2 regions of the Rhizobium sp. 1399 genome follow, and region 1 is predicted to be linked to the other one. Evidence: riboswitches for the same ligand, from Rfam matches in the RefSeq annotation. Region 1 holds a riboswitch; the other holds the start of a gene.
What was found. A riboswitch is a leader RNA that binds a small molecule or an ion and turns the genes downstream of it on or off. The one in region 1 is predicted to bind FMN.
Positions count from the first base shown of each region.

Region 2: it holds a riboswitch for FMN, as region 1 does, so the genes downstream of both, J2X71_RS15735 (DMT family transporter) here and ribB (3,4-dihydroxy-2-butanone-4-phosphate synthase) in region 1, are expected to answer to the same signal.

Region 1 covers NZ_JAVDSU010000003.1:190,056-196,323, forward strand. The annotation lists gene J2X71_RS12240 (sugar ABC transporter ATP-binding protein) at 1-884, shown strand, start outside; gene J2X71_RS12245 (SDR family oxidoreductase) at 907-1,695, shown strand; gene tpiA (triose-phosphate isomerase) at 1,700-2,437, shown strand; gene J2X71_RS12255 (glucose 1-dehydrogenase) at 2,512-3,294, shown strand; FMN riboswitch at 3,401-3,545, shown strand; gene ribB (3,4-dihydroxy-2-butanone-4-phosphate synthase) at 3,663-4,289, shown strand; gene J2X71_RS12265 (Gfo/Idh/MocA family oxidoreductase) at 4,457-5,581, opposite strand; gene J2X71_RS12270 (ThuA domain-containing protein) at 5,593-6,268, opposite strand, start outside.
Region 2 covers NZ_JAVDSU010000004.1:281,726-287,993, reverse strand. The annotation lists gene J2X71_RS15745 (LysR substrate-binding domain-containing protein) at 1-411, shown strand, start outside; gene J2X71_RS15740 (esterase-like activity of phytase family protein) at 493-2,694, opposite strand; gene J2X71_RS15735 (DMT family transporter) at 2,791-3,690, opposite strand; FMN riboswitch at 3,783-3,935, opposite strand; gene hupB (DNA-binding protein HupB) at 4,059-4,334, opposite strand; gene lon (endopeptidase La) at 4,542-6,268, opposite strand, start outside.

The DNA of each region.
Region 1 (6,268 bases):
ACCGCATGGAAGAGATCAAAAAGATCACCGATCGCATCGTCGTGCTTCGCGACGGAGAGCGCGTCCATGAATTTGCCGACAGTTCGACGCCGGTACGCACGATCGTCGAAAGCATGGTCGGCCGCTCGCTCGATCGCATGTTTCCGACCCTTCCCGAGCCGACCAGCAGGCCCGTGCTCGAAGTGTCCGGCCTGACGTCGCCGGATGATTCCTTCCGGGATGTAAGTTTCGACGTTCACGCGGGCGAGATCCTCGGCATCGCCGGCCTCGTCGGTGCCGGCCGCACCGAGCTCGTGCGAGCGATTTCCGGTGCCGATCCAATCAGCGCCGGCTCGGTCCGGCTGGAAGGCGAGGCGCTGAAGCTGCGCAGCCCTGCAGATGCGATCGCCAAGGGCATCGTGATGGTTCCGGAAGATCGCAAGGATCAAGGGCTCGTCGTTGCACACAAGATCAGCGAGAACATCATCTACGCCAATCTCGACAAGCTTGGCGGGCGCTGGCTCACTTCGAGCGTGAAGCGCGTTTTCGCCGAAAAGGCGGTGGCGAAATTCGGCGTCAAGGGGCGTGCGGAGCAGTTTGCCTCCGACCTCTCGGGTGGCAACCAGCAGAAGGTCGTCATCGCCAAATGGCTGATGCGCGATCCGAAGGTCGTGGTGCTGGACGAGCCCACACGCGGTATCGATGTCGGAGCCCGCGCCGGCATCTACGATATCATCGTCAACCTGGCCAAGCAGGGTGTCGCGGTCATTGTCGTAAGCTCCGACCTCGAGGAGGTTCTCGGCGTATCAAACCGCATTCTCGTACTGGCTCAGGGCAAGCAGGCAGGCATTTTGAAGCGTGACGAGGCGAACGACGTCTCGGTCATGGAACTGGCGACAATCTAGGCAAAGGCAGAAAGGAAGAGCGGTGTCCGACATCTCTCTGAACGCACCGAAACTATTTGATCTCAGCGGCCAGGTCGCCATCGTGACGGGCGCCGGCAGCGGCATCGGGCAAAGGATCGCCATCGGTCTTGCCCAGTGCGGCGCCGACGTGGCGCTTCTCGATCGCCGCACTGATGACGGTCTTGCCACGACTGCCAGCCATATCAGGGCTGCCGGTCGCCGCTCGATCGAGATTGCCGCCGACGTCACCAGTAAATCGTCGCTTGCCGAAGCCGTCGCCCGCACCGAAGCCGATCTCGGTGCGCTCTCGCTTGCTGTCAATGCCGCCGGTATCGCCAACGCTAATCCCGCCGAGGAGATGGAAGAGGATCAGTACCAGACACTGATGGACATCAACCTGAAGGGCATCTTCCTGTCCTGCCAGGCCGAAGCGCGGGCCATGTTGAAGAGCGGCCGCGGTTCGATCGTCAACATCGCCTCCATGTCCGGCGTCATCGTCAATCGGGGTCTCAGTCAGGCCCATTACAACGCCTCCAAGGCGGGCGTGATCCATATGTCGAAGTCGCTGGCGATGGAATGGGTCGGGCGTGGCATCCGCGTCAACACGATTTCGCCGGGCTATACCGCAACGCCGATGAACACCCGGCCGGAGATGGTACATCAGACCAAGCTCTTCGAAGAACAGACGCCGATGCAGCGCATGGCCAGTGTCGACGAGATGGTCGGTCCTGCGGTCTTCCTCCTGTCGAACGCTGCAAGTTTCGTGACGGGCGTCGATCTGCTCGTCGACGGCGGCTTCTGCTGCTGGTGATGACATGCGTAAGCTGATCGCAGGCAATTGGAAAATGAACGGTCTCGTCTCCTCCCAAGCTGAGATCGAGGCGCTGAAGGGGCTAACGGGCAGTGCGACGTGCGATATCGTCGTCTGCCCGCCCTTCACGCTGATCGACCGCGCCGTGGCGCGGGTCAAGGATACGGATCTCGCCATCGGCGCGCAGGATTGCCACGCGCAGTCGTCGGGTGCCCACACCGGCGAAATTTCTGCCGAAATGCTTGCCGATCTCGGTGCGCGCTATGTCATCCTCGGACATTCCGAACGCCGTGTCCTGAACGGCGAGGACGATGAGATTGTGCTGGGGAAGGCGCTTGCAGCGCATCGGGCAGGCTTGATTTCGATCGTCTGCGTCGGTGAGACACGCCATGAGCGCGACGAAGGCCGGGCAATCGAAGTCGTCGGCGAACAACTGCGGGGATCCGTCCCCGAGGGTGCTACCAGCCGAAATCTTGTCATCGCCTATGAACCCGTCTGGGCAATCGGAACCGGACTGGTGCCGACCCACGAACAGATTGAGGAGGTCCATGCGGCGATCCGGCAGATGCTCGAAGAGCGGCTGGGCAGCGATGGCCGTTCGGTCAAGATCCTCTATGGCGGCTCGGTCAAGGCATCCAATGCAGAGGCGATATTCGGGCTTCGCAATGTGGACGGAGCGCTGGTCGGCGGCGCTTCGCTGAAGGCCTCGGAATTCGCAGGAATTATTTCGGCAGCCGTTTGAACTCTGAGTGCGGAGACAAGTGTCGCCGGTGCAGATCGGTGCGCTCACACCGGCGCCGTTGAAAGGAAAAGAGAATGCAACGTTTTGAAAACAAGACCGTCGTCATTACCGGCGCAAGCCGCGGTATCGGTGCAGCGATCGCCAAACGCTTTGCGCGCGAAGGCGCCAATCTCGTCGTTTCGGCCAATGAAGACAGCGTGCATGGCGTGGCAGAACAGATCAAGTCAGATGGCGGCAAGGCTATTTCCTTCGTTGGCGACGTCACTGACAAGTCAAGCGTCAAGGCCCTTTATGACGCAGCCGAGCAGGCATTCGGCGCAGTCGACGTCTCCATCCAGAATGCCGGCGTCATCACCATTGCCCGCATCGAGGATATGACCGAGGGCGAGTGGGACAAGGTCATGGCCGTCAACACCAAGGGCGTGTTCCTCTGCGCCCAGGAAGCGATCGCCCGCATGCGCAAGCACGGCCGCGGCGGCCGTCTCATCAACACGGCCTCCGGCCAGGCGCGCGACGGCTTCATCTATACGCCGCATTATGCCGCCTCGAAGATGGGCGTTGTCGGCATCACCCAGAGCCTTGCCAAGGAAGTCGCGACCGACGGCATCACCGTCAACGCCTTCTGCCCGGGCATCATCGAGACCGACATGTGGGCCTATAACGACCAGGCATGGGGCAAGCTGCTCGGCAATTACGGCCCCGGCGAACTGATGAAGGAATGGGTCGAAGGCATTCCGATGAAGCGCGCCGGTTCCGGCGAAGACGTCGCCGGCCTCGTCACCTTCCTTGCCAGCGACGATGCAGCCTACATTACCGGCCAGACCATCAATGTCGATGGCGGCCTGATCATGTCCTAGCTCTGTTCGGCAATAGGAAACGGTGCTTTCACCTCTGCGAGGCAGTTCCCGCGGCGAGATCTGCACCCAACCTCTTGCAGAACAAGGCCTTCATCATCTATCTAAGTAATGTTCTCAGGGCGGGGTGCAATTCCCCACCGGCGGTATCGAGGCAACTCGGAGCCCGCGAGCGCCTTCGTGGAAGCGAAGGGTCAGCAGATCCGGTGAGATGCCGGAGCCGACGGTCATAGTCCGGATGGAAGAGAGCAACGCAGAGGACACCGCTCGGCACGCGGTGTTTCATATGCTTGTTCGCCCAAGGGAAAATGGTGGCTTTTGACAGGCCATGTACGCCGCACACTGCGGCTAACCCTTGAAAGGCAGAGAAGATGGCAATTTCCAAAATTGAAGATGCGATCGTCGCGATTGCGCGTGGCGAGATCGTGGTCGTCGTCGACGATCGTGATCGTGAAAACGAGGGCGACCTCGTCATCGCATCCGAGGCAATCACCCCGCAGGCGATCGCCTTCATGATGAATTATGCTCGCGGCCTCATCTGTGTGGCAATGGAAGGCGAGCGGCTGGACGAGCTGCAGATCCCGCAGATGGTCCCCAACAATACCGAACTTTTGAAGACGGCTTTCACCGTGTCGGTTGACTATATTCCTGAAACGACGACCGGAATTTCGGCGGCTGACCGCGCCGCGACGGTTCGCGCACTCATTGCCGAGACGTCCCGCCCCGAGGATTTTGCGCGGCCCGGCCATATCTTCCCGTTGCGTGCGCATCCGAACGGCGTGCTTTCTCGTCCAGGTCATACCGAGGCGGCTGTCGACCTCGCAAGGCTTGCCGGCCTGTCGCCGTCAGGTGTCATCTGCGAGGTGGCCAATGATGATGGCACGATGGCACGCCTGCCCGAGCTTGAGCAGTTTGCCGAACGGCACGGCCTCCATCTGATCACAATCGAGGATCTCATTGCTTATCGGGGCGTGAGAGCGCCTGTTAAGGCCGCCTAGTAAGCGTGTCTTGGCCTGGCGTAAAAGAGCCACGGCGAGCCAAGATCGCGTGGGTGCCGTTTGTGTAGTCTGCAACGAGGCACTCGCGCGCTGGCACGGATAAGCAGCGTGAGCTATTAGCTCGACGAAGGCCCGATCACGCGGGCCTTCGATGTTTCACCATGCCTTCAGACGACGAGTGCTAGCGCCGGTCCCTGATCGTCCGTCTTGCGTTCCTGGCCGGCCGTGCCTTCCAGGCTCTCGGAAGCCAGCAGATTGAACTCCCGACGTTCTTTCTCCGATACGATCGCGAGGTCGATGACCTTCTGCAGGTTGGCGGCATGGCGGAAGGTGGGATCGTCCTGCTTTCCGGTTCTGACCGCTTCGGCAAAGCGCTGGTAGTTGGTCAGCACTGCCGGCACCTCGATGTCACGCCAGGTGGCGCTTTCAATATCGTCACCGAAGCAGCCCCGAAGATCTGAGCCGTCAGGACGATGGATGACTTCGAGGCTGCCTTTTTCGCCATAGATGCGCAGCTTCAGTTCGTTGAGATGACCGGTCGCCCAGCGTGTCGCATGGATGACGCCGAGAGCGCCATTGGCGAAATCGACAGACATGGTGAAGCTGTCATTGGCGTCGAGCATATATTCACCGATCTGTCCGCCCGGCGCCTTGTTGAAGGTCTTGAGACGCGCAAAGACATGGTCGATATCGGTCGCGGCGCCATAAGCGGCGAAATCGAGAATATGAATGCCGACATCGCCGAGCACGCCGTTCGATCCATGGCCGGTGGACAAGCGCCACAGCCAGCGCGATTCCGTGCGCCAGTCGCCCCAGGCGCGAGACACCAACCAGCTCTGCAGATAGGAGGCCTCCACATGGCGGATGGTGCCAAGTTCGCCTGCCAACACCATCTCGCGGGCGCGCTGCAGCGGTGCGACGTTGCGATAGGTGAGGTTGACCATGTTGATGACGCCGGCGGCCTCAGCCGCGTCCGTCATCTCAAGCGCATGGGCGTAGTTTTCTGCCAGCGGCTTTTCACAGAAGACGTGTTTGCCGGCCGCGATCAGCGCCAAGCTCGTCGCATGATGTATCCGGTCAGGCGTGACGTTGGTGGCGGCATCGAATTCGCCCCAGGCGATCGCTTCCTCGAGCGTGCTGAAGCGCTTTGCGATGTTGAAATGATCAGCGAACTCACCAAGCCGGGTCCGATCGGTGTCGACGGCGCCGACCACCTCGACACCATCGATGGCGAGGAAGTTGGCAACCTGGTTTTTGGCCATCATGCCCGTGCCAAGAACAAGTAGACGCATTGCTCTTCTCCTCAGCGGTAACCGGCTTCGCCGGCTTGATGCAGTCTCGGACCACGCTCGACGATCGGCTCCAGTGCCTTCTCTACCGGCACATTTGGGGCATCGGTGATGCTCTTCAGGTCGCCCTGCGGGTTGTAGGCCCATTTCACGCCGTTGATCAGCACCTTCTGCACGTTCGCATCGTGATAGGTCGGATAGGTTTCGTGGCCGGGACGGAAATAGAAGATATTACCGGCACCACGGCGCCAGGTCAGGCCAGACCGGAAGACTTCGCCGCCCTGGAACCAGGAGATGAAGACCGTTTCCAGTGGCTCCGGTACGGAGAACTGCTCGCCATACATTTCCTCGTTCTCAAGCTCGAAATGCTCGCCGAGACCAGCAGCGATCGGATGGCGCTGATTGATCGTCCACAGACGCTCGCGCTCACCCGCCTCGCGCCATTTCAGCGCACAGGGCGTGCCCATCAGCCGCTTGAAGATCTTGGAGAAATGGCCGGAATGCAGAACGAGCAGGCCCATGCCTTCCCAGACCCGCTTGGCGACGCGCTCGACGACGACGTCAGAAACCGCGCCGTGATCCTTGTGGCCCCACCAGGTCAGAACGTCGGTCTCAGCAAGCCGGGCTTCGCTGAGGCCATGTTCCGGCTCCTGCAGCGTTGCCGTGGTCGCGGAAATCGCCGGATCGGTG
Region 2 (6,268 bases), on a different contig from region 1:
ATGGTGGTCTGCGCCTCAGCGAGCTATCTCGATGCGCATGGTAGACCTGAGCAGATCGAAGATATCGGCAGGCACAATGCGATCATCTACGCACGCTCTGCCCGCTTCAGCCCATGGCTCTTCCCGCATGGCGACCAGCCTCCGGTGGAAGTTCGGCCGAACAGCCGATTGCGGCTCGACGATCTCGATGCGATTGCAGATGCGGCAACGGCCGGCATGGGGCTTGCCTGGCTGCCTTACTGGCTCATCCGCGACCGTGTGCAGGCTGGAGCGCTGGAAGTGCTGCTGCCGGGTCAGCCGGAGTTTCTCTATGACTGCCATGCGCTTTGGCTGCAGACACCGCACCTGCCGCTCAGGATCCGTCTTGCCGTCGACGCATTGGCGGCCGCACTGCCCAAATTCATGGTCTAGGTCCGTCGGGTCGTCAGTGTGATTGAGCCAAAGAAAAAGGCCGGGCAAAACCCGGCCTTTCCATTTCGCGGGAATGCGAACTCAGTTCGTAGCGGTCAGGTTGACCGGGAAGAACAGGGTTTCGCCCGAGGAGTCGCTCACACCGTCATTGTCGGTCACAGCATAGGCCTTGCCTGATGCGTCGAAGGCAAAACCTTCCAGCTTGTCGAGAACATAGCCATTGGTGGCCGACTTCAGGTCACCGATGAAATCATGGGCTTCCGTCTTCTTGACGACCGGCAGTTCGGCCCCGAGCTTGCCGGGCTTCAGGTCGGAGATTGCGACCTTATAGAGCTTCTTCAGCTTGGCCGCATCGCCGACGAGGTTGTCGCGCTCGATGATGTAGACGCTGTCGCCCTGGGCGGTGATTTCGGAGAGGCCGACCCAGCCGCTCTCGGTCTTGTCGAGCGGGTAGCGCACGCCGCCCCATTCCTTCTTCTTCGGGTTGTAGGAGAGGAGCTTCACAAAGCCCTTCTCGTCATCGTTCCACTCGCGCTGAACGGCCATCCACAGCGTTGCGTCGTCGCCGGTGCCGATGATCGTGACACCTTCGAAGCCGTAGCGGATTTCGTTGGCGAGCAACTCCTTCGGCAGAGCGATCTCGGTCTTGATGTCGCCCTTGGCGGTAACATTGTAGAGCGCATGCGGAACCAGGCGCTCGGTATAGCCTTCCGAAGCCAGCCAGAAGGAGCCGTCGGCGGCAACAGCGATGCCTTCGATATCGAGCTTCTGGGCCGGAGCGCCGTCACGCTTGACGACCAGCGCATCGGTGATGACGGCCGGCTTCTTGGTGGCGTCGATCGTGTAGATCGTCGGCTGCGAGCCTAGGACGCTGTCGCTGACGGCGTAGAGCATGCCCGGCTTCCCCGGAACGGCGGCGAGCCCCGAAAGGGCTGCAAAGCCGATCGGATTGCCGTCCTTCTCGGCGGAGACAATGTGCGGATAGGCCTTCTCGCCTTCGCCGCGCTCGTAGATCATCACGTGCGAACGCGCACCGCCGTCTTTGCCGAGGTCGAGTTCATTGGCGGTCGCAAGCAGGTTACGCTGCGGAATGGCGATCGCGCCTTCCGGAGAAATACCCGACGGCAGGATCTGCAGCAGTTCCGGATCGGCGCCCGTGTCCTTGTAGACGCCGACGACGGAAGCGCGCTCGGCGAGCAGGAAGAACAGGTTGTCAGTGCCGAACTTGGCCGCTTCGAGACCTTCCGGCTCGACGCCCTTCGACGAGGAGCGGCTTTCCGGATAGTGGCCGATAGCGGCGACGGCACGCTCGAAGGAGCTGCCGGATTCGAAGAGGACCTTGCCGGTCTTGTCGAAGATGGTGAAGCCGCGCGAACCGCCTTCATAATCGCCTTCGTTGGCGACGACGAGACGGTTGTCGTCCAGCCACTTTACGGCGTCGGGCTCGCGATGGATGCCCTTCTTCTCGCCGGTAAATTTCAGGGCGCCGTCACGTTTGGTGTCGATGCCGGTGAGATCAACGGTGCCGGCAGAGAAGTGCGTCTTCACTGTGCCGGTCGTGCCGTCGAGGATGATGATCTCGTTGTTTTCCTGCAGGGTCAGGGCGATTTCGTTCTGGCTGTTGAAGGCAACGAATTCCGGCTCCGGATCCTCCGGGGCAACGCCGGCGAGACCGGCCAGGGCAACGTGCTTGATTGTGCCACAATCGACGGTACCGTCGGTCTTGACCTGGAAGACGACGAGGTCGCCTGCCGGCATCTGCGGGATCTTGCCGTCGTTGACATCTTCGTCGCGCTCGTTTTCGATCGCGATAGTGCCGAGCGTCCTATCCTTGCTGAGGGCGATCGAATCAGGCTGGCCGCCGAGATCGCAGGTGGCATCGATCTTCTTACCGGCGATATCGACGATCGCCAGACGGCCTGACGGCTTCTGCTTGCTTTCGCCGGTGTTGACGGCGACGAGCGCCTTGCCGGCTGCAGTCGTGACCGAGGTCGGTTCACCGTCCATCATCAGCGCGCCGCCGGCCTTGGGTGCCTTAGCATCGGTGATGTCGATGAAGCCGATCGCGCCGAGCGGGCTGTCGCTGTAGATCAGCGTGTTGCCATCCTGCGAAGCGGTAATGATTTCGGCCGAAGTGGCCGAAAGCTTGTCCTTGTCAGCCGGCAGGTTGGTCGCGACCGGGAAAGAGGCGATGCGGTTGAAAACCGGCTCAGCCGCTGCCGGGAAGGCAACGGATGCAAAAAGCATGGCAGCGAGCGCTGCCTTGCGCGAAGACAATGTCATTGAAAATCCCCCAATGTCGAAAAAATCGAACAGAGGTTTTTTGCGGGACTGCCATGACAGACACATGACAGCCTGCGACATTTTGTACGGTTTGCGTCAGGCCGCCTGCCGTTCGCGACGCATCTCGCTGCGCATGATGAAGAGCGACGCGGCGAGGATGAGCGCAGCGCCGAGCCACAGATAACCAGCCGGCGCATAGCCGAAGAAAAGCCAGCCGGCGAGCACGTTCAGCGGCAGCTTCAGGTCGTCGAAAGGCTGCACATAGGCAGCGTCGGCGCTGGCATAGGCGAGCGTCAGCAGATATTGCGCCACGACCGTCAGGAGGCCTGCCAGAAGGAAGAGAGCAAGTGCGGCGCCCGTCGGCACCACAAAGCCTGCCGCGAGCGCCAGGCCGCCATTGATCGGCGTCAGCAGCACCAGAAGCCACACGGTGATCGTCTCCGGCTTCTCAATGCCGGTCAGGCTCTTGGTGATGAGCGAGGAGGCGCCCCAAAGCAAAGCCGAGATAACAGGCAGAAGTGCTGCCCAGGTGAAGCTGTCCGACCATGGCTGGAGGATGATCATGGCGCCGATAAAGCCGACACCTGTCGCCATCCAGCGAGCGGGGCCAACACGCTCGCCGAGGAAAAGGCGTGCGCCGAGAATGATGAAAAAGGGCGAGGTCATGACGAGTGCGATCGCCTGCCAGATCGGCACGGAGGCGAGGCCGGAGACCCAGGCCTCGACGCCGAGCGCAGCAAGGACGACACGCACGATATGCCGCCAGGGATAATCCGTGCGCATGGCAGAAAGGCCGACCTTGCGCAGGAAGGGCAACGAGAAAAGAAAAGCGAAGCCATATTGCCAGAAGGCTGCGGAGGCCGCCGGGAAGGCAAGCGTCATCGTGAGCCATTGGGTGACGACATTGAGGAGCGAGAAGACGACGCCTCCAAGCACCATGAAGGCTGCACCGGCGAAGGCGCGGGAGTGCGAAACTGCAAGGGAATTCTGATTCATGTCTTCCATCCGGAATAGGGACCAAACATAAATCAGGACGCATGAGGTTACAGAACGCAGACGCAGACAGATCCCTGCCCGCGCGCGGCCATGCTCATTCTCTTTCATCCGGACTCTAACCGTCGGCTCCGGAATCACACCGGATCTGCTGACCCTTCCCAAACCAAGGCTTCGGAAGGCGCTCGCGGGCTCAGGCCGTAGCCCTTACCGCCGGTGGGGACTTTCACCCCGCCCTGAGAACATCGCCGTCGTAAGACAAAGCGCTGCATGCCGCAAGCGATCAAAAACAAAAAGGGGTCCGGCGATGCCGAACCCCCCTCGAAATCCTGCGCGACCGTTCTCGTTTACGGCCGGCGGACAATCTCGTATCAGCCGTTGACGGCGTCCTTCAGGCCCTTGCCGGGCGTGAACTTCGGCACGTTGCGTGCCGGAATGTCAACTTCGGCGCCGGTCGACGGGTTGCGACCCTTCGTGGCAGCGCGATGAGAAACCGTGAAGCTGCCGAAGCCAGCGAGACGGATGTCGCCCTTGTTCTTCAGCTCGGCCTGCACAACATCAAAAACTGCGTCTACGGCAGATGCTGCGTCAGACTTCGTCAGTCCAGCCTTTTCGGCTACTGCGGACACGAGTTCATTCTTGTTCATGTTTCCACCCCTTTCTAAATGGTTTGAAACAACTCAATCTGTAAGCTAGGCGCAGAAATCGCTTTCATCAGGCCCGCCGAGAACCCAAAAACCCTGCAAATCAAGGAAAAGCAAGCGTCTACATGACGTTTTCACAAAAAAGGCCGGCGTTTCCGCCGGCCTTTTTCAGGATTTGCAACAATTGGGCATAAATGTGGCCGCCAAAGCTCAATGAGCGATGGCTGCACCTGCATCATCGAGCCCTTCGACAGTCGCGATGACGGGCGTTTCCACCGTACCATCCCACTCGATCGGCTCGGGACGACGGACCAGCGCATGCTTGATCACTTCGCCCATACGGGAGACCGGAATGATCTCCATGTTGTTCTTCACGTTGTCAGGAATCTCTGCCAGATCCTTGGCATTCTCTTCCGGAATCAGCACCTTCTTGATGCCGCCGCGCAGTGCCGCGAGCAGCTTTTCCTTCAGGCCACCGATCGGCAGGACACGGCCACGCAGGGTGATTTCACCCGTCATTGCCACATCCTTGTTGACCGGAATGCCGGTCATGATCGAGACGATCGCGGTTGCCATCGCGACACCGGCAGACGGACCATCCTTCGGCGTTGCGCCTTCCGGCACGTGTACGTGGATGTCGCTCTTGTCGAAGAGCGGCGGCTGGATGCCGAAATCGACGGCGCGCGAGCGGACGTAAGACGCCGCTGCCGAGATCGATTCCTTCATCACTTCCTTCAGGTTGCCGGTGACGGTCATGCGGCCCTTGCCGGGCATCATGACACCTTCGATCGTCAGCAGCTCGCCGCCGACTTCCGTCCAGGCAAGACCCGTGACCACGCCGACCTGATCCTCACGCTCGGCTTCGCCGTGGCGGAAGCGCGGAACGCCAAGATAATCGTCGATATTCGCTGCCGTGACATGAACCGACTTCGCCTTGCCCTTGATGATCTCGGTGACCGCCTTGCGGGCGAGCTTCATCAATTCGCGTTCGAAGTTACGGACACCGGCTTCGCGGGTATACTGCTGGCTGATTGCCATCAGGGCATCGTCGCTGACCGAGAATTCGCTCGGCTGCAGCGCATGTTCCTTGATGGCCTTCGGCAGCAGGTGCCGCTTGGCGATCTCGCGCTTTTCGTCTTCGGTGTAGCCGGCGATACGGATGATTTCCATGCGGTCCATCAGCGGAGCCGGGATGTTCAGCGTATTCGCCGTCGTGATGAACATCACGTCCGACAGGTCGTATTCGACTTCCAGGTAGTGGTCCATGAAGGTCGAGTTCTGAGCCGGATCGAGTACCTCGAGCAAAGCCGAAGACGGATCGCCGCGATAGTCCTGGCCGAGCTTGTCGATCTCATCGAGCAAGAAGAGCGGGTTGGACTTCTTCGCCTTCTTCATCGACTGGATAACCTTGCCGGGCATCGAACCGATATAGGTGCGGCGGTGGCCGCGAATTTCGGCTTCGTCACGGACGCCGCCGAGAGCCATGCGGACATATTCGCGGCCGGTTGCCTTGGCAATCGACTGGGCGAGCGAGGTCTTGCCTACGCCCGGAGGGCCGACGAGGCAAAGGATGGGACCCTTGATCTTGGTGGCGCGAGCCTGGACCGCCAGATACTCGACGATGCGCTCCTTGACCTTCTCGAGACCGAAGTGATCGGCTTCAAGGATCTTCTCGGCATTGTTGAGATCGGCCTTGATCTTCGACTTCTTGCCCCAGGGAATACCGAGCAGCCAGTCCAGATAGTTGCGCACGACAGTGGCTTCAGCCGACATCGGGCTCATCTGGCGCAGCTTCTTCAGCTCCGCATCGGCCTTTTCACGGGCTTCCTTGGACAGTTTGGTCTTGGCGATGCGCTCTTCCAGTTCGCTCATCTCGTCGCGGCCTTCCTCGCCGTCGCCGAGTTCCTTCTGGATCGCCTTCATCTGCTCATTCAGGT